Regions from separate parts of the Rummeliibacillus sp. TYF005 genome, predicted to be linked through region 2. Evidence: riboswitches for the same ligand, from Rfam matches in the RefSeq annotation. Region 2 holds a riboswitch; each other region holds the start of a gene.

Region 1 (8,000 bases), on a different contig from region 2:
ATATCCTAAAAAGGAATTTATATTCCATATGACACAAAATTCTTTGAAAAAACTAATTTATTTTAATCTCCTCTTCAAAGTAGTATAAAGGTATTAATTTATCTTAATTATAATCATATTTTCCTATACAATAATTATTTTTACCCATAAAAATAATAGGAGTTTTGACCGATAAACAAGATATGGTTTAAATAAAGATTTTAAGAAAGGAGCTATTATACTTGAATTGGAAAAAGAATATTTATGTAATTTGTTTGTTACTTATCATTGTCCCTAATGGGTTATTACTTGCTAATGCTCTAACTTATGGATTTCATTTGTTGATCTTACTTTCAATGGTTTCTTCGATTGCAATCTCCTTGCTTCTTTTCTTTAGAATAAGAGATATTGTAACAACAGAAAAAGAAACTATTATTGAATCCATTGATACACCATCAGAGTTATCGGCAGCAATTGAAACAATAACTACAGATTCTTCTTCAAAGGAAAAGGTAGCCACAGATGAATTTAGAGATAAATTCAAAAAACTAAGTACATTAACAGAAAAGATTATGGATGGTGCAAACATTCAATCACAAAATGTAGAAAAAAGCACCGAATTAATGATTAGTATTTCAGATGGTATAGAACAAATTGCAACAAGTACAGAAGCAGTTGCAAGCACTTCGCAATCAACAAATGAGGCTACCACAAAAGGATTTGAATCACTTGATATCGTTCTAAACCAAATGAATGCCATTAATGAATCTGTTGAAAACGTATCAAATGTTCTTACGGATTTATCAAAATTCTCTAATGATATTGGAAAAATTGTTAATACGATAACAGATATCTCTAGTCAAACTAATCTATTAGCATTAAATGCAGCCATTGAAGCAGCTCGAGCAGGTGAGCACGGACATGGATTTGCCATTGTAGCAGATGAAGTTCGCAAATTGTCAGAAGAAGTGAAATATTCTTCCAATCAGATAATAGATATCGTTTCATCTATTCAGATGAATGTTGGAAAATCTGTGGACTTGATCGAAGAAGGTAGAGAAAAAGTAAAATATGGCGTGCAAGGTGCAAATGATATTAAGCATACCTTTAGCACTATTCAAAGTGAAATTGTGGAAGTATCAAATCAAATCACCGACGTTTCAGCAGCAATCCAACAACTAGCTGCAGGGTCTGAAGAAATTACTAAAACTGTAGATTTCACAAAAAAGGTTCAGCTGAGCGGTGGAAATATGATAGAAGAACTCCATTCGACTATTCAAGAATATTTAACTAAAAAAGATAATATCGATTAGTTTGTTTCGCTTTTCAAATTAGATTGTTATTTAGGGGGATTTCACTATGAATAATAAGTTCTTTATAGAGAAAGCATTAAAGTCTAAATTTTATCAAAAAAAATTAGATAGTATAGATTTAGAAAACTGGAATAGCATTCCCTTTACCACTAAGAATGATTTAAGAAATGTAAGTCCACAAGACGTCCTTGGTGTTAACCAACGAGACATCTCTACATATCACGAAACGAGTGGAACTACTGGAACACCAACACCAAGTTGGTTCAGTCATAATGATGTAAAACAAGAGGCAGATGTATTAATACGTTCGGATCTCAAGTTAACCGAAAATGATCTTATTTTAAACCGATTTCCGTTCGCAGTAGCATTACCAGCTTTTATCTTGTACTGGGCAGCAAATAAAGTCAAAGCAGGACATATTGGGGTCGACCAATGGAGTAAAGCAACTCCCCTTAAAAGAGTAATCGAAATAATAAATAGAACTTCGCCCTCTATTTTAGCATTGGGCCCAACTGAAGCAGTAAAACTTTATCAAACCGGAAAACAAATGGGGCAACAATATCCTATTCAAGGTTTAAGAGCACTTGTTTTAGGTGGAGAAGTAGTTTCTCCTGCCAGAAAAAAATACATTGAAAAATTATGGGGTATTCCAGTCTATTTATTGTTCGGTAGTACAGAAACAGGGGGATTATTTGTAACTTGCCAAAATGGACATTATCACATTAACCATCCTCAAGTAAAAGTTGAAGTTGTAGATGATAATGGAGATCTAGTACAACCAAACACAATTGGTAATTGCGTACTATCTTCTGGTAGAGAAGGTATGCCTCTTCTTCGATATTATAATAATGATCTAGTAGAAATTCGTAAAGCAAACAACTGTAGTTGTGGCGATAAAAACGATATTCTTGTTCATTATGGTCGTAAGGATGACGCAATAACAATTAATACAAAAGAGATAAAATTGTACGACATTCAAGAAGCAGTATACTCTCTTAGTCAAGTTCCATTTATGTGGAAAATGAGGATTGAAAATGGTTCAATTGTTTTTATTTCACAATATTTAATAGAAATCGATAGTAAATCAATACAAAAAGAACTATCTACTTTACTTGGAGTTAATGTTTCTATCGAATTACAAGATATTATACCAATTGAAACATTAACTGAGAAACCGGCATTTGGTAAATACTCCTACATTGAATATTGATCATAAACTTTGTGTTACTCACTGATTATTCTAATAAAGGTAACTTATCTTCCAATTTCAGACGATAAGTTACCTTTTTTTATTAAAATTATTTAGAGAATGATTTAAATGATTCTATAGTTTCATTTATGTTTTTACTATTGCAAATTGCCGATATAACAGCAACACCATCGGCTCCAGCTTGTATAACTTGTGATGCATTTTGTTCAGTTATACCACCAATTGCAACAATCGGAAACTCTGGATACAGGGTTCTTGCATGATGTAGAAAACTTACACCTGAAGGTTTTTTGGCATCTGATTTTGACTTTGTTTCAAATATTGGACCAATCCCTACATAATCCGCACCACCATTTACAGCATTGTTCATTTCTTGTTCTGTATGAACGGATACACCAACAATCTTACCCTTGAATTTTGTTCGAATTACTTCTAGTGCAGTATCATCCTGTCCTACATGAACACCATCTGCGTCAATCTTCAATGCTAGTTCCACGTCATCATTGATGATAAAAGGTACATTGTATTCTTTACAAAGAGTTTGACAAGCTATTGCAAAATCTTCTAGCTCAATACCTTTTAATGCATTCTTCCCTTTCTCTCTCAATTGAAAAAAAGTTATTCCTGCCTTTAATGATTCCTCTAGAACTCTAAGTGGAGCACGGTTACAGTTTGTTGTTCCCATGATAAAATAGGTAGCTAAATCAGTTCGATTCAACGATTTTCACCTCACAAACCCCTTGTGCAATTTTATAAGAAAAATGATTGGTAGGACCATGACCATGACCAATATTTAAAGGGTTCTGAATTGCTAATTGTACAAATTTCTTTGCCTCGATAATAACTTCACGTAAATTTAACCCTTGTCCTAAGAATGCCGCTATTGCAGATGAAAAAGTGCACCCTGTTCCATGTGTTTGTCTAGTTTCAATTCGCTTTGTTTGCATAGAAAATGTTGTACCATCACGAAAGTACACTCTATCGATTGCAGCTTCTCCCTCTAAATGTCCACCCTTCATCACAACACATGAAACGCCCATATCCAATATAATATCGGCTGCCTTTTTAATATCTGTGGGTGTTCCAATTGTAATTCCACTGATTACTTCTGCTTCAGGAATATTGGGCGTTAAAACAGTAGCAAGTGGAAGTAATTTGTTTTTCAATGCTTCAACGGCATCTAATTGAAGAAGAGATGCTCCTCCTTTGGCAATCATTACTGGGTCAACCACGAGATGAATATCTTTATCTTTTAAACTTTCAGCAACAACTTCTATAATTTCAGCAGAAAACAACATACCTGTTTTAACTGTCTTTACTGGTAGATCCTTCATCACACTATCAATTTGTTGTTTAACAAAAACAGATGATGTAGGGAAAATACCTTCTACCCCCAATGTATTTTGAGCAGTTAAAGCAGTAATAGCAGATGTGCCGAAAACACCTAGTTCTTGAAAGGTTTTTAAGTCAGCTTGAATACCAGCACCACCACTACTATCAGAACCTGCTATGGTCATTACAATATCCATCATTGATCACCTCTAGATATATCGTGTAATCCATTAATCACTTCTATTTGAAAAGATCCTAGTAAATTCGCAGATGCAGCACGTTCTGCAACTACCTTATAATCTTTTAACACATCATGAAGAATTGTCATCTTATCTCCCTCTACTGCTAAAGCAGCCGCACAAATGGAACTAAGTAAGCATCCTGTTCCTGTCACTTGTGTCATCAATAGATGACCACCTGTAACACTTCTCACTTCTTCACCATCTGTTAATATATCTGAAGGTCCTGTTATAATAACTAAACAGTGATATCGACTCGCTACTTGTTTTGCCACTTGTTCAATATCAATTTCCCCTTCACCACTGTCTACACCTTTCGCATGCCACTCTACACCTGCAATTGTTGCTAATTCCCCAGCATTACAGCGGATTAAATCGACTTGCACTGCTACCAATAAATCTTGAACGGTTTGTTTTCGATATGCCGTGGCACCAACACCAACAGGATCAAGTACAACAGGTATCTGTCTACTATTTGCCTTACGCCCTGCAAGTATCATTGCTTTCCTAGTACGATTGTTAATCGTTCCAATATTAAGCAATAACGCAGATGCATTGGATACCATTTCTTCTACCTCTGACGATTCATCTGCCATAACCGGTGAAGCACCAATTGCTAGCAACCCATTAGCAGTAAAATTTGCTACTACATAATTCGTCATGCAGTGAATAAGAGGATTAGTCATTCGAATTTTAGATAAACTCATAGCTAGTCACTTCACCTTTCCAATCTTCAAATGTCCAAGGCATCTCCCAGAACTTCCATTCATAATAACAGCTTTTTTTAAAATGCGATTTTAATCGTGCTACTTTTTCAGGTTGCTCTTCTGCAAAGCGATTCATCATCGACTTTTGCAATTCAATTTTTTCTTTATAATCTGGGGAACTGTACATAGCAATCCATTCTTCATACAATTTGACACCGGGTTTCGCATTTTTATACTTTTCTCCGATTTCTTGATACAGCCAAGGACACGGCAACATTGCTGCGAATGCTTCTGCAACATCACCATTATGGGCTGCATTATACATATGACTTACATAATTATATGCAGCTGGAGCAGGTTCAAATTCTTCTAATTCTTTTTCTGTACACCCGAGCTCTTGAAAAACTGTTCGATGTAATTCAAGCTCAGCTGCATTGATAAAACTGGCTGTTTCTAGGAAATAGTTAATATCTTCATTCGCCGTTGCTTTTGATGCGGCAATAGCCAGTACTTTTGTGTAATTTTTTAAATAATAAGCATCCTGCATCATATAAAATTTGAATTTTCCAATTGGCAGCGTCCCATTAACCAATCCTTTTACAAACGGATGCTCAAAACTTCCTTCCCAATACAAATTTGTTTCTTTTCTCACTTCTTCACAAAATGTCATTCTAAGTCCTCCTTAGTAGTTGGACGTAGACGCAAAAAAGTCTCCATGAATGGACATAGAGACTTAAAGTGTTACGTTGCTCCCTACGTCAGTATTAACTGTCAGGTTCCAAGGGTCAGGTTTTACCTTCTCAACACAAAAGTGTCCCCCCGCACATAAATATTTGTTTTGGGTACAAAAAAACTCTCCAAATTATGGAGAGCTACTGTACAAAATTTCTTTGAATGTACTTTGCTCCCTACGTCAGTGTTAACTGCCAGGTTCCAAGGGTCAGGTTTTACCTTCTCAACACAAAAGTGTCCCCCTGCAAATATTTAAGTTACTTTTATCGTAGCATTTATGAATTAGCTACTCAAGGATAAATTTACCTACTCTTACTATTCCATTTTGGAATCAATACTTCCTTTATCAATCATATCTCTACTTTCAAATTCTCTGTTAAGCTCATTAAAAGGAGATGATCAAATGAGTGAATGGAATGCAGTTTTATATGATCAAAAGCACAATTTTATTTCAAAATTTGGCGGAGGTTTAGTCGAATTGTTAGCACCACAGAGAGGTGAAAATATCTTAGATTTAGGCTGTGGTACAGGAGATTTAGCTAACAAAATTGCAAATCAAGGAGCCTTAGTACATGGCATCGATGCATCAGAAACAATGATTCATCAAGCACAAACAAAATATCCACAATTACAATTTTCTGTAAATGATGCTACTCAAATTAACGTACATCATCAATTTGATGCGGTATTCTCTAATGCCGCATTACATTGGATCAAACAACCTGAAATCGTTGTACAAAATGTTTATGATGCTTTAAAGTCAAATGGCCGTTTTGTTGCTGAAATGGGTGGGAAAGGAAATATCTCTTCAATTGTAAATGCGATTAAACAAAGTATGAATGAATTGGGTTATGCGTATATTGAAGATTACTTTCCTTGGTACTTTCCTACAGCTGAGGAATATAGTAAATTATTAGAACGGGAAGGCTTCCAAGTGAAGATGATGACATTATACGAACGCCCAACCCAGCTTATTGGAGATGAAGGGATCAGAAATTGGTTGCAAATGTTTAGTAATAATATTTTTCAACATTTATCTAATACTCAAAAACAGAATGTTATTCAATTATGCGAAGAAATTTTAAAGCCTCAGTTATATAAAGAACATACTTGGATTGCTGATTATTGGAGGCTCCGTTTTGTTGCAGTTAAATAGACAAAGGAAAGGCATTTCAATTAATGTGGAATGCCTTTTATATTGAACTTCAACAGTTTATAGAATCTGTTAATGCACTATAAATAGCTTTGCTACTTTCTAAAAAAGCTTGAATATCACTAGATATGTATTTAGAAATAAAATAAGTTTGCGAAGTAATCTGCTGAAATAAGTTTAAGGATTGAATCCTTAGTATGCCTTCTTCTCCTTCTTTTTGCACAACACTTTGTGGTAAAAATGCAATTCCCAGTCCCTGCTTAACAAAATTTTTTATAACTTCAGTTTGATTAACTTGCATACTTTTATGTGAAGGAAATTTGCCTGTAAGCACATGCTGAATGTCTTCCCAGTATGGTGCATATTCATGGGTTAAAATGGTCTCATTTTTCAATAATTCAGTTGCCTCTACTTCACTTTTAGAGGGTGAGCTCACTAATTGAATAGCTTCATCTGCAATCATTTCAATTTGCAATTCTCGTATAGGTATTATTTTAGATAGACCGACATCTACTACACCACGGTAAACAGCTTCTCCTATCTGATTAGAATTTAATAATTCAAGCGAAATCTGAATATGTGGTTTATTGGCATTAAAATGCTCGATAATCTTTGGTAATGTTGAGTTAGCAATCTGCGGGGCTGCACCAACTGTTAGATGAGACGTATAACCATCTAAAAAAGCTTGTGTACTCCTTAGCGTTTCATCAAGCATGTCAACTAATTTTTGTGCTTTGATGTAGAAATGGGCACCAGCCATATTTAAACGTACTATTTTACCTTTTCGTTCAAATAACGGTGTATTTAGTTCTTTCTCCAAATGATGAATGTGTTTTGTCACAGTAGATTGTGTTAAAAAACGTTTTTCAGCAGTTTCCCCGAAATTTTCTGTTTTGGCTGCCACTAAAAATGTTCTTAACCATTCTGTATTCATGCGCAACCTCCCATCAACTGTATTTAAACAAGTGTTTTTTGAAGCTTAATTTCATCTCTAATTGGAATACCATCATATCCTATCAACGGTATCTCCGGTTTGTATGTTCTTGCTATTTCTACTGCGTTTGGCAAGACTTTCGTTAAGTGATATCCTCTTTTTTGGTAAAACTTTAGTGCATTTAAGTTATCGTTTGTTGTTATTAATATAACTTGTTTGCAACCCTTTTTTAGAGCTACTTTTTCTACTTCTTGGACAAGTTTTGTACCAATTCCACGACTTTCTTCGATGCTATCTAATGAAATAATTTCGCATTCTTCATCTCGAATAATATATGTGATGAGTCCAATGATTTCTTGTTGATCATTAATCGAAACAAATCCATCTAATTGGCTACAATC
Region 2 (8,000 bases):
ACTCTCATTGCATTTAAAACAGCAAGTAAAGTTACACCAACATCTGAAAAAACAGCTTCCCACATTGTAGCAATACCAAATGCACCTAATAAAAGAAAAACAGCTTTGATACCTAAAGCAAACCATATGTTTTGCCATACGATTTTGCGAGTATTCTTTGCTATGCTAATTGCCTCTGCAATTTTAGATGGCTCGTCTGTCATGATGACTATATCTGCTGCTTCGATGGCAGCGTCAGATCCTAATCCGCCCATAGCAATACCAACATCTGCACGTGCTAATACAGGTGTATCATTAATACCATCACCAACAAATGCAATTTTTTCTTTTGGTAGTTTTTGAACATCTATTTTTTCAATTTTTTCCACTTTATGTTGAGGTAGCAACTCTGCATATACTTCATCAATTCCAAGTTGTTTTCCAACCGATTCTCCCACAATTTTAGAATCTCCGGTTAGCATAACTGTCTTCTTAATGCCTAGTTCTTTTAATAAGCGAATGGCATGCGCGGAATCTTCTTTAACTTCATCTGAAATACTAATGGCTCCTGCATATTTTTTGTCGATAGCAACATGAACAATGGTACCAACTTCAGTTATTTGCGGATATGAAATTTGCTCTTTTTTCATAAATTTTGCATTGCCAACTAATATTTCTTTTCCATTGATCATAACTTGAATCCCATGTCCCGGGATTTCTTTATAGTCTTTTAATAATTGTTTATCGACATTTTTACCGTATGCATCGAGAATAGATTGAGCAATTGGATGGTTTGAATATACTTCGGCAATAGCAGCGAATTCTAATAGTTCATCTTTCGTCCATGTGGAAGTCGGAAGTATACTATTCACCGCAAACACACCTTTTGTAAGCGTACCTGTTTTGTCCATCACTACATATTTGACATCATTTAACGCTTCTAAATAATTACTTCCTTTAACAAGGACTCCTTTTTTCGAAGCAGCACCTATTCCTCCAAAGAATCCAAGAGGAATCGAAACGACAAGTGCACATGGACAAGAAATAACTAAAAAAATTAATGCACGGTAAATCCAATCTGAAAAAGTTGCACCAGTTATTAGCAATGGTGGAATAATAGCAAGAATAGTAGCTACAATCACAACGACTGGTGTATAATAGCGGGCAAATTTTGTAATAAAGTTCTCTGTAGGAGCCTTACGACTGCTTGCATTTTGAACTAATTCTAAAATTTTTGAAACAGTTGATTCGCCAAAGTCTTTTGTCACTTCTACTGTTAGAAGACCGTTTTTATTGATAAATCCACTTAGTACTTCATTTCCAACTTCAACTTCACGTGGTACAGATTCTCCTGTTAAGGCAGACGTATCAACCATCGAATGACCTTCAGTAATTACTCCATCTAAAGGCACTTTTTCACCAGGTTTAATAATGATTATATCTCCTTCTTTTACATCTTCTGGAGAAACTTTTAGCACATTATTCCCACGTTTAACATTTGCAGAATCAGGTCGAATATCCATCAATGCACTAATCGATTTGCGTGAACGATTAACAGCTATTCCTTGGAACAGTTCACCTATTTGATAGAACAACATTACTGCAACACCTTCAGGATATTGTCCAACAGCAAATGCGCCAATTGTTGCTACTGTCATTAAAAAATGTTCATCAAAAACTTGTCCTCTGTAAATATTTTTAACCGCCCTTAATACGATATCTCCACCAATAATAAGGTAACCTATGATGAACAAACTTAACTCTCCGATATTGGATAGCGGAACAAGTATGCCAATTGCTGTCAAGATAGCTCCAATGGATAAACGAGTTACCATTTTTTTCGTTGTACTATTAGCATGCTCATCCTGATCGTGTTGTTCATCTCCGCTATTATGTATCTCGGATACAACAATTACATCTGGTTCTATTTTTTTTATAATTTCCGTTGTTTTTTTCTCCAAGTCTTCCATTTGATCTGGATTTGAAGCTTTAATTTGCAATTTTTTGGTTACAAAGTCAACAGAAGAATGAGTGACTCCTTCAAGTTTTCCTACTTCAGTCTCAATCTTCGCTGCACAATTGGCACAATCCAATCCATTCAAATATAAAGTTCTCATAATACTCGGATTATTTTTTTCTAGTATTGTAATATCAGGTTCTAGAGTTTTGACTTTCTTCTTTGCTTCAGCTACAACATCTTCTACTTGTTTTTCATCTGTTTCCATTAAAAGTGACTTTGTTACAAAGTTCACTGAGCAATTTGAAATCCCATCTATTGTTTTAACACCATTCTCAATTTTTTGAGCACAGTTGGCACAATCTAATCCTTCTAATATGAGTTCACGTTTTACTTTTGCCTTTCCTTCGTCCATTTGTTATTCACCCTCTTTATTCTTTTCCTTCATTTGTATGAATCATTGCAATTGATACTAGTTGGTGTACGTGTTCATCTGCTAATGAATAAAAGGCGAGCTTTCCTTGTTTTCGAAATTTCGCTAATCCCATATTTCTTAATAATCGTAAATGGTGCGAAGCAGTTGCAGTTGAAGAACCAATGATATTTGCTACATCGCATACACATAATTCCTTTTCTAAAGTTAAAGCATATGCAATTTTTAACCTTGTTGAATCGGCTAATGCCTTAAATAGCAATTCAACACCATTCACTTCTTCTATTTGCTGTTTTATCTTCGTTACTTTTTCTTCGTTGTAACAAAATACTTCACAACTATCTGAATTCGTTTTCTGAGCATCTTTACTCAAATCATCCACCTCAGTCAAACATCCGTTTGAATATAGTATATGCTTCAAACTTTACAATTGTCAAAAATGTCCTCAAATTATATTTTTTATCCAGATTATCTTAATAATGAAAAGTCTTGCATAAATTTTTGTACGTGATAAGCTATATAAGGAAACTGAATAGCACTAGGGGTGTCCGAGGACGGACTGAGACTGAACACCGGTGTTCTAAACCCTTTGAACCTGATCTAGTTTACGCTAGCGGAGGGAAGTGAGTTATATAAGTAATGATTCTTGTTATTTAACCCACTCTCCTATTGAGTGGTTTTTTTATTTGTACGAAACAACAATTAAATATTATTGATTCTACTAGGGGCGCCAATTGGCTGAGATTGTACCCTTTGAACCTGATCTAGTTTGCACTAGCGGAGGAAAGTAGTTTATGAGACATGTTATTTAATGTTTTACCGAAACTGCTTTCTTTATAGGAAGCAGTTTTTATTTTGTTTTAGGAGGGAGAAAAAATGACACTTAAGTTAAAAAATATTTCTTATAGCTATAGCAACAAGGACAAACAAAAAAATCAAGTAATTTCAAAACTGAATATGGAGATAAAAAAGGGAGAATTCATCTCTATTGTAGGTAGAAGCGGGACTGGGAAAAGTACCATTTTAAGATTAATGACGGGTCTTCTTCAACCCGACGAAGGTGAAATCCGCATTGATGATCTAGAGATTTCTTTAGGTGATGTTGGCTATATGCCACAAAAGGATTTACTACTTCCTTGGCGTACGATTCTCGATAATATTTTAATTGCGTCTGAAATTCAAAAGGATTTACATATATCGAAGGATGAAGCGAGGATTTGGTTACAAAGAGTAGGCCTTAGTGAATACGAGCACGCACTACCAAAACAACTTTCTGGAGGTATGCGACAACGTGTAGCTTTTTTACGTGCCCTATTAACAGGAAAAGATGTGCTTTTACTCGACGAACCCTTTGGAGCCCTTGATGCATTGACAAAAAAGGAAATGCAATCTTGGTTATTATCCATTTGGCAAGATTTAAACAAAACGATTGTTTTTATCACACATGATTTAGAAGAAGCCATTTTTGTTAGTGATCGGATTTTGTTATTACATCCAGATCAACGGATAGAAGAAATTTTAATACCCTTGCCACGTCCACGAAAATCGGAAATGCTTTTTTCTGAAGAAATCGTAACACTACGTCAAGAATTGGAGAAGAAAATTGCAAATGAAAGCACTCAAAAATTTTCTACAAACCTATAGTTTATTTATCGGATTTTCAATCATTGTACTTGCTATTGTTGAATGGCTTGTACGGTCTAAAATTGTTCCAAGTTTTATCATACCAGCACCAACTGGGGTTGTATCAATGATTTTTGCGAATTGGCAACCACTTTTAATCGAGCATTTAAGTGCCACAATGTTAGAATTTTTTATTGGATTTTCTATCGCTGTCATTGGGGGCATACTTATTGCAGTTATCATGTTTTTCTCAAAAACTATTGAAAAGATTGTCTATCCAGCAGTGGTGATCTCACAAATGATACCTATTATTGCACTTTCCCCAATCTTTGTACTGTGGTTTGGATATACCATCTGGAGCAAGGTGGCTGTCACTTTCTTAATCTGTTTCTTCCCTATTGTTGTGGGAACTTATGACGGTTTGAAGTCCTGTGATAAAGAATATATCGAAATGCTACGTTCGATGGGCGCAAACCGATTTCAAATTTTTCAAAAGTTACAAATCCCAATGGCACTGCCTTCCTTTTTCTCAGGCTTTAAAATGGCCATTGTTTTTGCCCTTGTTGGAGCCACTATTGGAGAATGGCTCGGTGCAAGTGAAGGGTTAGGCTATTATAGCAGAAGAATGTCAGGAAACTTAAATGCCGAAGGCGTCTTTGCAGCTATCACAGTATTAACCATTGTAGGTATTCTATTATTTGCATTAGCGTCATGGATAGAAAAAAGAGTTACAAATAAATGGAGCAAAGCCAACTAAATTAATAGGAGATGTTAAACATGAAGAAGTGGATGAATATTGCAATTGTACTTTTCTTAATCGTATTTTTAACAGGTTGTAATGGAAATAATCAAGCTTCCACAGAAAATGGCAAAAAACTAGATAATATTAGTATCATGCTAGATTGGTATCCAAATGCAGTCCATTCTGCCATTTATGTAGCAAAAGAGAAAGGTTATTTCAAAGATGAAGGTTTAAATGTAAAAATTGAAATGCCTGCAGATACAAATGATCCTCTGAAACTTGCAGCTACGGGAAAAGTAGATTTGGCAATCAGCTATCAAAATCAAGCAATTTTATCAAAATCTGAAGGAATCCCGATTGTCTCTATTGCATCACTCGTTAGACATCCACTCGACCGTTTAATGATGAAAAAATCTTCTGGTATTGATTCACCTAAAGATTTAGAGGGGAAAAATGTAGGCTATTCTTCTAGTGAATTAAGCGAAGCGACACTTAAGTCTATGGTCGAAGCAGATGGAGGCGATTTTAGTAAAGTGAAAATGACAGATGTAGGTTGGGATTTAATCTCTTCTGTTGCAACTAATCATGTGGATGCTATTATTGGCGGTTACATCAATCATGAATATGTCTTATTAAACAAAGAAGGATATGATATGAAAGCCATTAAAACAAGCGATTTTGGTGTACCTGACAATTATGAATTAGTCATCGTAACAGGTCAAAACACTTTAAACCATAAAAGAGATGATATCGAGAGATTTTGGAAAGCCGTTACTAAAGGCCAAGAAATTGTTAAGCAAAGTCCAAAAGAGAGTCTTCAAGTGTTACTAGATCACGAAAATGATAGTTTCCCACTAGATAAAGATGTTGAAACCAAAAGTTTAGAAATCCTTTTACCACTTATGGAGGATGATGGCGTACCATTTGGCTATCAAGAAAAAGAAAGTTGGGAACAAGCTGAAAAGTGGCTGTATAAAAAGGACGTTATTAAAAGCCACGTGAAACCCGAAGAAATTATGGAAAATATAATTGCTAAATAAGGGGTGAATACCATGAACAATTCGAGAAAACTAACCTATACCGCTATTATTGCTGCCATTACAACCATATCGAGTAATATTATTTACATTCCTTTAGGCTTTGTGAAAGTATTTCCTATACAGCACTTTGCCAATATATTATCCGCCGTACTTCTGGGACCCTGGTATGCAGTATTGCAAGCTTTCATAACTTCTACCCTTAGATTACTACTTGGAACTGGAACTGTGTTTGCTTATCCAGGTAGCATGATTGGTGCATTTCTCGCTTCTTTCCTATTTGCGAAAACCCAAAAAATAGCATTTGCTGGAATAGGAGAAGTCATTGGCACAGGTATTATTGGAGCCGTAGCCACTTATCCAATTGCTATATTACTTTTAGGACAAAAAGCAAGTTTATTTGGTTTAGTCCCTGCATTTGCAATTAGTTCTTTCACAGGGGCGATAATGGGATACGGATTATTGAAAATCTTAAACAAAAATCATATATTAGTTCATATCTCTTCAAAATAGAATTTACTAAACTGAGTCAATTTCATAATTCGAAGTTTTGATATAAAACATGGAAATTGAATGAGGGGATTATTTGTGCTATTTCTATTAGATTATTGTCTAATAGCGGAAGATGGCGACTCCTGCGGAAAGCGAGGAGGCTCAACGCTCGCCCGCGGAAAGCGCCATCTGGAGCGGCATATTGAACATATAGTATATTATAAGTAAAGTATTTATAAAATTGACTAAACTACTAAAAAATTGTTCTATATTTCTCCTCTTTTCATAAAATGAACAAAATAAATTGTTCTATAAGGGGATAGTAGAAGATGTATAATGTTCATTTTTATGAAAAGAAAACCGTTGTTTTAAGTCAATTACGAGAAACATTACCGTTAGTCAATGATCCTATTAAGATTAAGGGCCGAAAAGGTACAGTTATTGATATTATCAAAATATCCGAGCAAACGATTAATGTGCTAATCGAATTTGAAAAGGAAAAGAAAAAACAAAATCTATCAAAAGAGATTGGGAAGAAAAGAAAATAACTCAAAAAAGCCATGCTTACATTATCAAGTTCATCGAAAAAGAATATGAATATAAATATTCATTATTTTCACTTTTTCTGTGTTCTCGATTGTATACAATGGCTTTTTTACTTTTCTTATTTAACTAACACTTCTTCAATCGGCAGAACCGTAGAATACTTAACTTCTCTTAAAATTATGATTCATATTATCAAAATAAAGTGCTAAAATTATTAACATTAAAGCGGAGCTTCACTTTTTAATCTCCACTGTGTATCAATTATTTCAAATCTACAAAAACTAGTAGGTCATCTTATTTAGTAAGGGGAAATTTTCATGATAGAAAAAGTAACTTTTAGAGATGCAAACATCGAAGATTTACCAACAATAGTTGCGATTTATAACTCAACTGTTGCAAGTAGAATGGTGACAGCAGATACTGAACCTGTTTCGATTGAAGAGCGTACACCATGGTTTAATGAGCATAATCCATCAAAGAGACCTTTGTGGGTCGTCGAATATGAAGGCGAGATTTGTGGATGGATAAGTTTCCAATCATTTTATGGACGACCTGCATATGATTCAACTGCGGAGTTAAGTATTTATCTAGATGAAAAATTTAGAGGAAAAGGAATTGGCAAACTTACATTAAAACATGCAATAGATGCATGTCCAAGTTTAAAAATTCAAAATTTATTAGGATTTATATTTGCCCACAATGATGCAAGTTTACATCTTTTTGTTGATTTTCAATTTGAAAAATGGGCCCATTTACCAGAAGTTGCTGAGTTAGATGGAGTAAAAAGAGATTTGATCATTATGGGGAAAAAAGTTTAAACAAATTAGTATAGCACCTTCATTTGTTAGAATATACTCTTACAAATGGAGGTGCTATTTTTTATTCTTTTAATTGAAAGTTTTGGACATTATTTTCTAGTTCCACAGCCATTCTATTTGTTTTCTCAGAACGATGCGATACGTCATCAATCCCTGCTGTTGTTTGCTCTGCAGCTGCTGAAATATCGATAATAGTATTTTCGATGTTTTTGATAGTATTTGTAAATTCATCAAGTGATTCTCCAACTTGGTCAGCTTTGCTTGTCTCTGCAGTCATTAGATCTGAAATTGTAGTAATTTCTTTTACTGTTTCTGCGACAGACATCGAAATATCGTTCAGTGCATGCACCGTATGTTGAACAGTCTCCGATCC
Region 3 (8,000 bases), on a different contig from region 2:
GATTTACTTATGGCATTATGAATATTTTACCTGGTCAGTTATCATTATTATTTTAATGTTATTATCCTTGATAGGTTTGTATTTTACCTATCCCGTTTGGAATCGGTCATGGGTAGGACGCTTACCCATTTCTATATACCTTGCATGGGAAAGTATTGTCACTTTTATGAACATCGCTTTCCTGTTTACCCATAATCATTGGAGCTTCTTAGATTTAAGCGAACCTTTATGGGCAGTAATTATGCTTACATTTGGAGCAGCAATTGCATTACATGTCAGATTTCATTATGAAGATATCCTTTTCCCTATTATTTATATTTGGACTTTTATTGGAATTGCATTTAAGAATGGTTTTGAAGAATTACTTGTTACAACTGCTGCTCTTTTCTTGAGTGGTGTACTTGTTGTAGGAATTATTTTTATCAAAAAACAAAAGCCCTCTGAATAAATTCAGAGAGCTTGAATAAGTGGCTTAATGGTTTCAAACTTTTAAGCTGCTTTTTATTTTAACTTTTTCTAGTCAATTTTTGTTGTAATAATTGGTTCGCCTTTTGTAACAATGATTGTATGTTCAAGTTGAGCGACTAAAGATTTATCTGGTGTAATAAAAGTCCAGCCATCACCAGCTTCTACAATATGCTCAGCTTTTTGTGAGATAAATGGTTCTACTGCTAATACCATTCCCTCTTTAAGAATTGTACGATCCCAAGCATCAAAGTAATTTAACACATATTGTGGTTCTTCATGTAGAGAGTGTCCAACACCATGTCCAGTTAAATTCATAATAACTGATAACCCATTATCATGAGCTTCTCGTTCTACTGCTTTACCAATTTGGCTTAAACGAGAACCAGCTTTAACCTTTTTCATAGCACGATCAAATGCACTTTGTGCTACATCACAAATTTTTTGAACTTCTGGTTTTTCAACATCTCCAACGATAAATGAAATACCTGTATCTGCATAATAACCGTTAACATGACCTGACACATCAATATTAATCAAGTCACCGGCTTTAAGTTTATGATGATTTGGAATACCATGTGCCACTTGTTCATTAACACTAATACAAGTGTATCCTGGGAAATCATATTCTGCTTTTGGTCCTGAAACGGCACCTTTTTCTTCGAATAATTTACCAGCTAAATCGTCTAATTCTTTTGTTGTAACACCTGGTTTTGTTGCAGCTTTCATCGCTTCACGAATTTCAGCCATTGCACGGCCTGCTTTCATTAAAGCATCTATTTCTTCTTTCGTTTTTGCAATCATTTGTAACGATCCCTTCTCATTTTATCTACTCTTAACTATACCACAATTTACGAAAAGCAGTTTTAGAAAACCTTTCCTAAGCTTATAGCTATCATATTATAGATACATGAAAAGTTTACTTATACAAACATTTTCCATCGACATCATGAAATTAAAAAAATCTTATCGAATAAAATAACCTAGTTCCTATTAGTATAGAAAACTAGGCTTATTTCTTATCCTCTTTATCTTTTATGTTCTAGTAACTTTGGCGCTGTAGTGAAGAGAAGAGATGCTACAATGATTGTTAATATAATTGCCGGTATCATATAGGAACCATTATAAATAATTGAATATAAGTATACATTTTGCTTTCCAGCATATTCTGCAAAGAATACAATACCAGCCACTGTGTGTGCAATATAGCGTAATAATCCCCCTATAAAAGTACCGAGTGTAATATACGCTACCATTTGCTTTTTCTTTCCTTCTTTACTAACCTTAAGTAATTGACGTCGGATGATTCCGGCTAAACCTACAACTGTAAAAGCAAAGAAATAATCGATAAAGCCTTGTAATGGGGTTAAAATATAGCCCCCCATTATTGCTTGTAAAGTTCCTATTAGGAATCCAGTTACAAGACCTGGTATTGTTCCCCATCGAAAAGACATCAACACAATTGGTACCATCACAAGACTAATAGAACCTCCCTGAGCCCATAGTCTAAATGAGAGCTGGTCTAAAACTAAACCAATCGCTGCAAAAATTGCAATTTCAATCATCATTAATAATTTCTTATTGTTCAATTTTCATCCTCCTTAGTTCAGATGTAGATCACATAAGTCCTAAAGTGTATTCTGGTATTGCCAGAATTAGATATTTCACCATAAAAAAACGACATCAGGATAGCCCTGACATCGAAATAGTCGGTTTTCTATCCACATTCCTACGCAAGCATTAACTTACAGGTTCAAAGGGTTAGAACTTCGGGTTCACTCTCAGCCGTCCTTTACGGCTCCCCTTGTGGTCGATACATCATTAAATTTTTTTGAACATATTTATTGTACTTAACTTATGCTGGAAATTCAATAGCGAATAATCCTTTGTCTCTTGTAAAAAACAAATGAATCTTTTATTCGCTTTTATCCGTAGATGTATATGAATGATTGAATGGAGGTGATGAATGTGAATAATAATCGTGTATTATCATCGCTTTGTTATTTTAGTGTATTTTTTGCTGGGCTTATTTTACCATTAATCGTTTTCTTTGTTGCAAATGAACCTGAAGTTAAAAGACATGCAAAACGTGCTTTTCTCTCTCACCTATTGCTAATCATACCTACAATTATTGGTGTAATAATCTTCATAGTTGTTGTAATGAGTTTTGGTTTTCAGTCAAGTAGTTATGAGTCAATTGGATTAAATTCAAATGGTTTGTCATACTCATCAAGTGGTGATACATTTATCATAATTGCATGGTTAATATTTATTGTCTTTGAAGTAATTTTATCCCTTGCAGTGTTTATATGGAATATTGTTCAAGGCATAAAAGTTCTTAAAGCTTAGATACTATCTATATGGGGATTTATCATGTCGAAATACAGAGAATCCAAAGAATGGAGTGCATATTATGCAAGTAAGAAAAGTTGTAAAAGCTGCTATAAAAATCGCACCAATCGTTTATCCAATCATCATAAAAGCCATTGACGCTAGAAAGAAGAAAAATCCTTTAAAAAAATAATGATAATTTCTCAATTTATTACTAGAATTAAAAAGCCCTTCAATAATAAGCCGTACATTCTTATAGGCTGTCATTGAAGGGTTTTTATCTTGTTCAGCAATGCAGTTTAGAATGCCCAACTTCCTTTTCTAAAGATAGGCTCTACAGTTCCATCAGGTAGAACACCATCAATATCCATCTCTCCACTACCTACCATGAAGTCCTCATGCGTAATAGAAGTATTGATGCCTTTTTCTTCAAGTTGCTCTTTTGAAAGCGCGCTCCCACCTTCATAGCATGTTGGATAAGCTTCACCGATTGCTAAGTGGTTGGATGCATTTTCGTCAAATAATGTATTGTAATATAGGATGTTCGATGCTGAAATTGGTGATTCATGTGGTACAAGTGCTACCTCACCGAGATATCGTGATCCTTCATCTGCTTTTGTTAGTTCTTGAAGAAGTTCTGCACCTACTCTAGCTTCTGTTTTTACAATCTTACCGTTTTCAAAAGTAATTTTAAAATGATCGATAATATTACCTTGGAAAGCAAGTGGTTTGGTATTTGACACATAGCCATTAACACCATATTTTGATGGCATTGTATATACTTCTTCAGTTGGCATATTAGCGACAAACGATGTACCTTCTGGTGTGTAGCTTGCCCCTGTGCACCAAATATGCTTATCAGGTAATTCGACTGTTAAATCTGTTCCTGGTGCTGTGTAATGTAATTTTGCATATCGTTTTTTATTTAATATAGCTGCGCGTTCATCTAAATTTTTTAAATGTTGTTCCCAATTATCGATTACATTTCCTTCACCGATATGTACTGTTTTAAAAATAGCTTCCCATAAAGCTGGTACTTGTTCTTCTTCTTTTAGATTTGGAAATACCTTTGCAGCCCATTTTTTAGAAGGTACAGCAATAATTGACCAAGCTATTTTATCATTCATAACAGCATCACGATAGTTTTCTAAAGCTTTGCCAGATGCTTTTTGATGAGCAGATAATTTTTCAACTGGAACACCTGTTAAATTATCTGGATCTGCTGCGTCAATCCAAAGTAATGCCCCTTTTCGCTCAATTAGTTCATCTCGTTGTTCACTAATCCAACGAGGAAATTTTGCGAACTCAGCATCTGGTGCATTATCAAAAAACTGACGGTTTATCACATCATCCGAAAAATTAACTGTTACACGAGCTGCTCCTACTTCGTAAGCTTTTTTAACAACTAACCTTGTAAATTCGACAGTATCTGTAGTTGTATTAATAAGGAGTGTTTGACCTTTTTGAACATTGGCACCCACTTTAACAGTTAACTCAGCAAATTGCTCTAACTTCTCTTCAAATGTCATTAATCAGTTACCTCACTTTTTTTTATTGTTTAGACGGTTCTTTTTGCTAAAAAACTTTTTGTTTTCCTGTTTTTTAAAAGAATTTCCAAATGAGCTACTTTCACTTTTCTTTTTAGAATATGAGCCTGAAGATTTATTATTCCCTCTCTTTTGTTTAGGAGGTTTTACTTCCGCATGTCCTTCGATTAATTGACCATTAGACCAAATTTTTTCAACTGGTTTAATAGATAATTCTCGCATACGTTTATGATAGGCTTGTTCTTCATGATAAGCTAATAATGTAATAACCTCACCGTCAGCTCCAGCACGACCAGTACGTCCTGAACGATGCACATATTGTTCTTTTGTATATGGAACATCCACATGGATAACATGTGTTAACCCTTTAATATCTAAACCACGTGCCGCAATATCTGTTGCAATTAGGACTCGTGCTTCTCCTTTACGGAAACTATCTAATGAGGTTTTTCTTTCTTCCTTCTTCATCTCAGAATGTAGTGCAACGATTGGTGCATTACGGAAATCCAGTTTAGATTTTTTCATTAGTAGTTGATCTAAATTATTTATAAAAGCAAGGGCTCTCACGCCTGATATATGTGAAATTTTACGAAGAAACTCTGTTTTATCTCGTTGTTCAAGCTTTACAAAAGAATGTACTACCTTGCTATCACCTAGTAAGTCTTTTTCAACCTCTACTTGAAGTCTGATTGGATCATGAAGCATACGTTTTGCAACTAACTCAATTTCATCTGTTATTGTAGCTGATACAACCGCTACTTGGCGATTATGATCAGCACCATCGATAAAAGATTTTACAATTACTCGATAGTCCCTACTTAGTAACTGATCACCTTCATCTAAAATGATTGTAGTCAGTTCATGCAGTTTCAACTTTCTTTCATTAACAAGCTCATTTAATCTTCCTGGTGTACCAACTGCAATTGTTGGTTTCTTTTTTAACTTTTCAATTTGTCTTTGTGGATTTGCTCCACCAATTAAAGGGACAACAGTAATAGGTGTGCCAGCAATCCATTCACGAATAACCTCTACAATTTGCATACATAATTCTTGAGATGGCGCTATGATTAAAGCTTGAGTTGCTTTTTTTGTTCCATCTACTTTTTGAAGTAACGGTAATAAGTAAGCTAATGTTTTACCTGTACCTGTTGGAGATTCAGCTACAACATCCTTACCTTCTATAAGTGCTGGAATCATTTGATCTTGTATTGGCATAGTGGATGGGAAGCTCCACTTTTTTTGTAAGTCTTCATTTAATAAATTTAGGAATGTCATTGTTTCCCACACCTTCTCTCAGTGTAATTTTATGATGATTTGTTTCATATATAATGAAATTGATTTATTTAAAAAGTATTTAAGTAAAAACCTGCCCTCCGAAAAGGACAGGTGTTTCAATTTAGTCTAATAGTTCATATCCACAACTAGTAATTGCAGTGTCTGCTAATACAATTAGTGCATCGATATATAAATTACTATCTAGAGATAAATCACGATTCACAACAGATAGTTCTGTGCATCCTAATATAATATAGTCACAACCTGCTTTTATCATAGCCGTCTCAATGGGTTGCCATTGTTCTTTTGAGATTTTCTTTCCTGCTTTTACATAGTCATAGATCACTGACATAAGGTCTTTTTGCATTTCTTTGTCTGGTACAATTGGTTCTATTCCTTCATCGAGTAAAGCCTCTTGATATAAGTTAGAAGTCAAAGTACCGATTGTTGCAAGAATCCCCACACGTTTTGCATTCAATAGGTGTGCTTTCTTTGCAGTTTCTCGAATCATATGCAGAACGGGAACAGGTGAACCTTCTTGTAAACCTTCATAAAATCTATGCGCTGTATTACAAGGAATACATATCATATCTGCTCCTGCGTTTGCAAGCTTATGAGCATCTTCTACCATCACTGGTAGTGGATTTGGTTTAGAGTGATCTAAGATGTAATCTGTTCTATCAGGAATACGTGTATCATTATCAATGATAAAGTGCATATGTTCTTGATCTCTAAACGCAAAAGTTCTTCGGACAATTGTTTCGCCTAGGAGCATTGTTGCTAAAGGTCCAACTCCGCCAATAATGCCAAGTACTTTCTTTTTCATAACTTAAGACAGACCTTTATTGTTAAAATATTTTTTGTATTTACGGTAATAATTTAAGCTATTTAATGTTAGCTTGTACCAACGTTTGAAATTCATATCTTCTTTATAGAATAATGAGTTTGTTGCTTTTCCTTCTTTAATAAGCTTACGTGCTTTTGCTTTTAACTCTTTATTTTGTGCATATTTAAATAATACGCCATTTGGAATGATACTCCACAAATGTTCGTTATTCGCATAGGTACATTCTTGTTGAATGTGCAACATACGGTCATCAGCAACATATTGCATTAAGTTATAGCCTGCAGCCGTTACATAATAGCTACTACGTCCATTACGTAGATTAATCTCGAATAATTTATACTTACCGTCACGGTAGTCATATTTCATATCGAAGTTTGCAATACCTGTAAAACCTATGTCTTCTAGGAAGAAACGAACTTGGTCCATCAAGTCTTTATCATAAGTAGTAATGATTGCAGCATAACTACCTATACCTTCTGGAGAGTGTTCTTCAAGAATTGGGTTACCTAGGCACATTAGCTTCACTTTACCATCTGTTGCAACATATGCATTCAATACACGCATATATGAGTCATCTCCAGGGATAAACTCTTGAATGATTAAGTGATCTTTATAAGAAGAACTATAGATTGCTTTTAATATAGCATCTTTTTCAGCTTCATCATGAGCAACGAATACTTTCTTCTTACCAGGGAATTTACATGCCCAATAAGCAACGGAGTTAGATGCCTTAATAATGATTGGGTAGTCAAATTTCACTTGGAAGTTTTCATATGTCTCAAACGTACAAGTGTCTGTTTTAGGATAACTGAAGTTATATTTTTCGCACATTTTATAGAAATTTTCTTTTAGTAAAATGCGATCCATCAAAGATTCATCAATGTATGGAACTGTGAAATATTGTTCTAGGGCTGGTTTGTTCTTAATAATGAGTTTGACATAATCATCGCCACAACCCATTAATAGCAAATCTTTGTTTTCGTATTCTTTTGCTAATTTTTTCATTTCTTCTACAAAGTTTTCTTTTAAGTTTGGAACTTGTTTGAAGTGTAGAATATTACTGTTTTGTGTTGCTGTTAAATGTGCTCGTCCAACTACGATTGCTTTAATGCCATAAGCTTCATAAAAAGCTCGTGCCATACCATATGCATTCATATCTGATCCGATTAATATTGGTAAAAATGGTTGTTCTGCCATTTCTGATCATCTCACTTATTTGTACTTATTTTAATGCCATTAGTTTATCATATTTTGCGTTTATAAACGAACAATGTCTTAAATTGTTATAGTTTATTTTTCTATCGAAATTGCTTGTGAACCCATTTCTTTGTAGCTTTTGAAAAATTTTGTCGTATCATGAGAAACGTAGCCATGAAGTGGATCCATAACGATAACTTTATCATCCTCATACCCAGTTAGCACTACTACATGTAAATTTCTATACATTTTAGGTTTACGGTCGGTCCCTTTAATATACCAGCCTTCTTTTTTCTTTGGCTTTGATAAATCCAATGTTACCCACATCATCACCGGTA

The links. Region 2 has a riboswitch for thiamine pyrophosphate ahead of CW357_RS15005 (ABC transporter ATP-binding protein). Riboswitches for the same ligand answer to the same signal wherever they lie in the genome.
Region 1: another riboswitch for thiamine pyrophosphate. It lies ahead of tenA (thiaminase II); the one in region 2 lies ahead of CW357_RS15005 (ABC transporter ATP-binding protein).
Region 3: another riboswitch for thiamine pyrophosphate. It lies ahead of thiT (energy-coupled thiamine transporter ThiT); the one in region 2 lies ahead of CW357_RS15005 (ABC transporter ATP-binding protein).

The regions. Positions count from the first base shown of each region.
Region 1 is NZ_ML122589.1:271-8,270, reverse strand. Features, by position in the region: gene CW357_RS16115 (methyl-accepting chemotaxis protein) at 222-1,292, shown strand; gene CW357_RS16110 (phenylacetate--CoA ligase family protein) at 1,339-2,502, shown strand; gene thiE (thiamine phosphate synthase) at 2,591-3,220, opposite strand; gene thiD (bifunctional hydroxymethylpyrimidine kinase/phosphomethylpyrimidine kinase) at 3,207-4,031, opposite strand; gene thiM (hydroxyethylthiazole kinase) at 4,031-4,780, opposite strand; gene tenA (thiaminase II) at 4,767-5,450, opposite strand; TPP riboswitch at 5,514-5,611, opposite strand; TPP riboswitch at 5,669-5,766, opposite strand; gene CW357_RS16085 (class I SAM-dependent methyltransferase) at 5,916-6,668, shown strand; gene CW357_RS16080 (LysR family transcriptional regulator) at 6,718-7,599, opposite strand; gene CW357_RS16075 (GNAT family N-acetyltransferase) at 7,623-8,000, opposite strand, start outside.
Region 2 is NZ_ML122579.1:16,902-24,901, forward strand. Features, by position in the region: gene CW357_RS14995 (heavy metal translocating P-type ATPase) at 1-2,351, opposite strand, end outside; gene CW357_RS15000 (ArsR/SmtB family transcription factor) at 2,368-2,742, opposite strand; TPP riboswitch at 2,900-3,008, shown strand; TPP riboswitch at 3,083-3,172, shown strand; gene CW357_RS15005 (ABC transporter ATP-binding protein) at 3,246-4,013, shown strand; gene CW357_RS15010 (ABC transporter permease) at 3,979-4,749, shown strand; gene CW357_RS15015 (ABC transporter substrate-binding protein) at 4,770-5,774, shown strand; gene thiW (energy coupling factor transporter S component ThiW) at 5,787-6,284, shown strand; gene CW357_RS15025 (hypothetical protein) at 6,593-6,811, shown strand; gene CW357_RS15030 (GNAT family N-acetyltransferase) at 7,127-7,627, shown strand; gene CW357_RS15035 (methyl-accepting chemotaxis protein) at 7,689-8,000, opposite strand, start outside.
Region 3 is NZ_ML122551.1:45,679-53,678, reverse strand. Features, by position in the region: gene CW357_RS07765 (tryptophan-rich sensory protein) at 1-448, shown strand, start outside; gene map (type I methionyl aminopeptidase) at 517-1,269, opposite strand; gene thiT (energy-coupled thiamine transporter ThiT) at 1,494-2,054, opposite strand; TPP riboswitch at 2,175-2,280, opposite strand; gene CW357_RS07750 (magnetosome magnetite crystal formation protein family) at 2,434-2,814, shown strand; gene CW357_RS07745 (aminopeptidase) at 3,096-4,325, opposite strand; gene CW357_RS07740 (DEAD/DEAH box helicase) at 4,338-5,618, opposite strand; gene CW357_RS07735 (cysteate racemase) at 5,740-6,444, opposite strand; gene CW357_RS07730 (carboxylate--amine ligase) at 6,448-7,662, opposite strand; gene CW357_RS07725 (C39 family peptidase) at 7,756-8,000, opposite strand, start outside.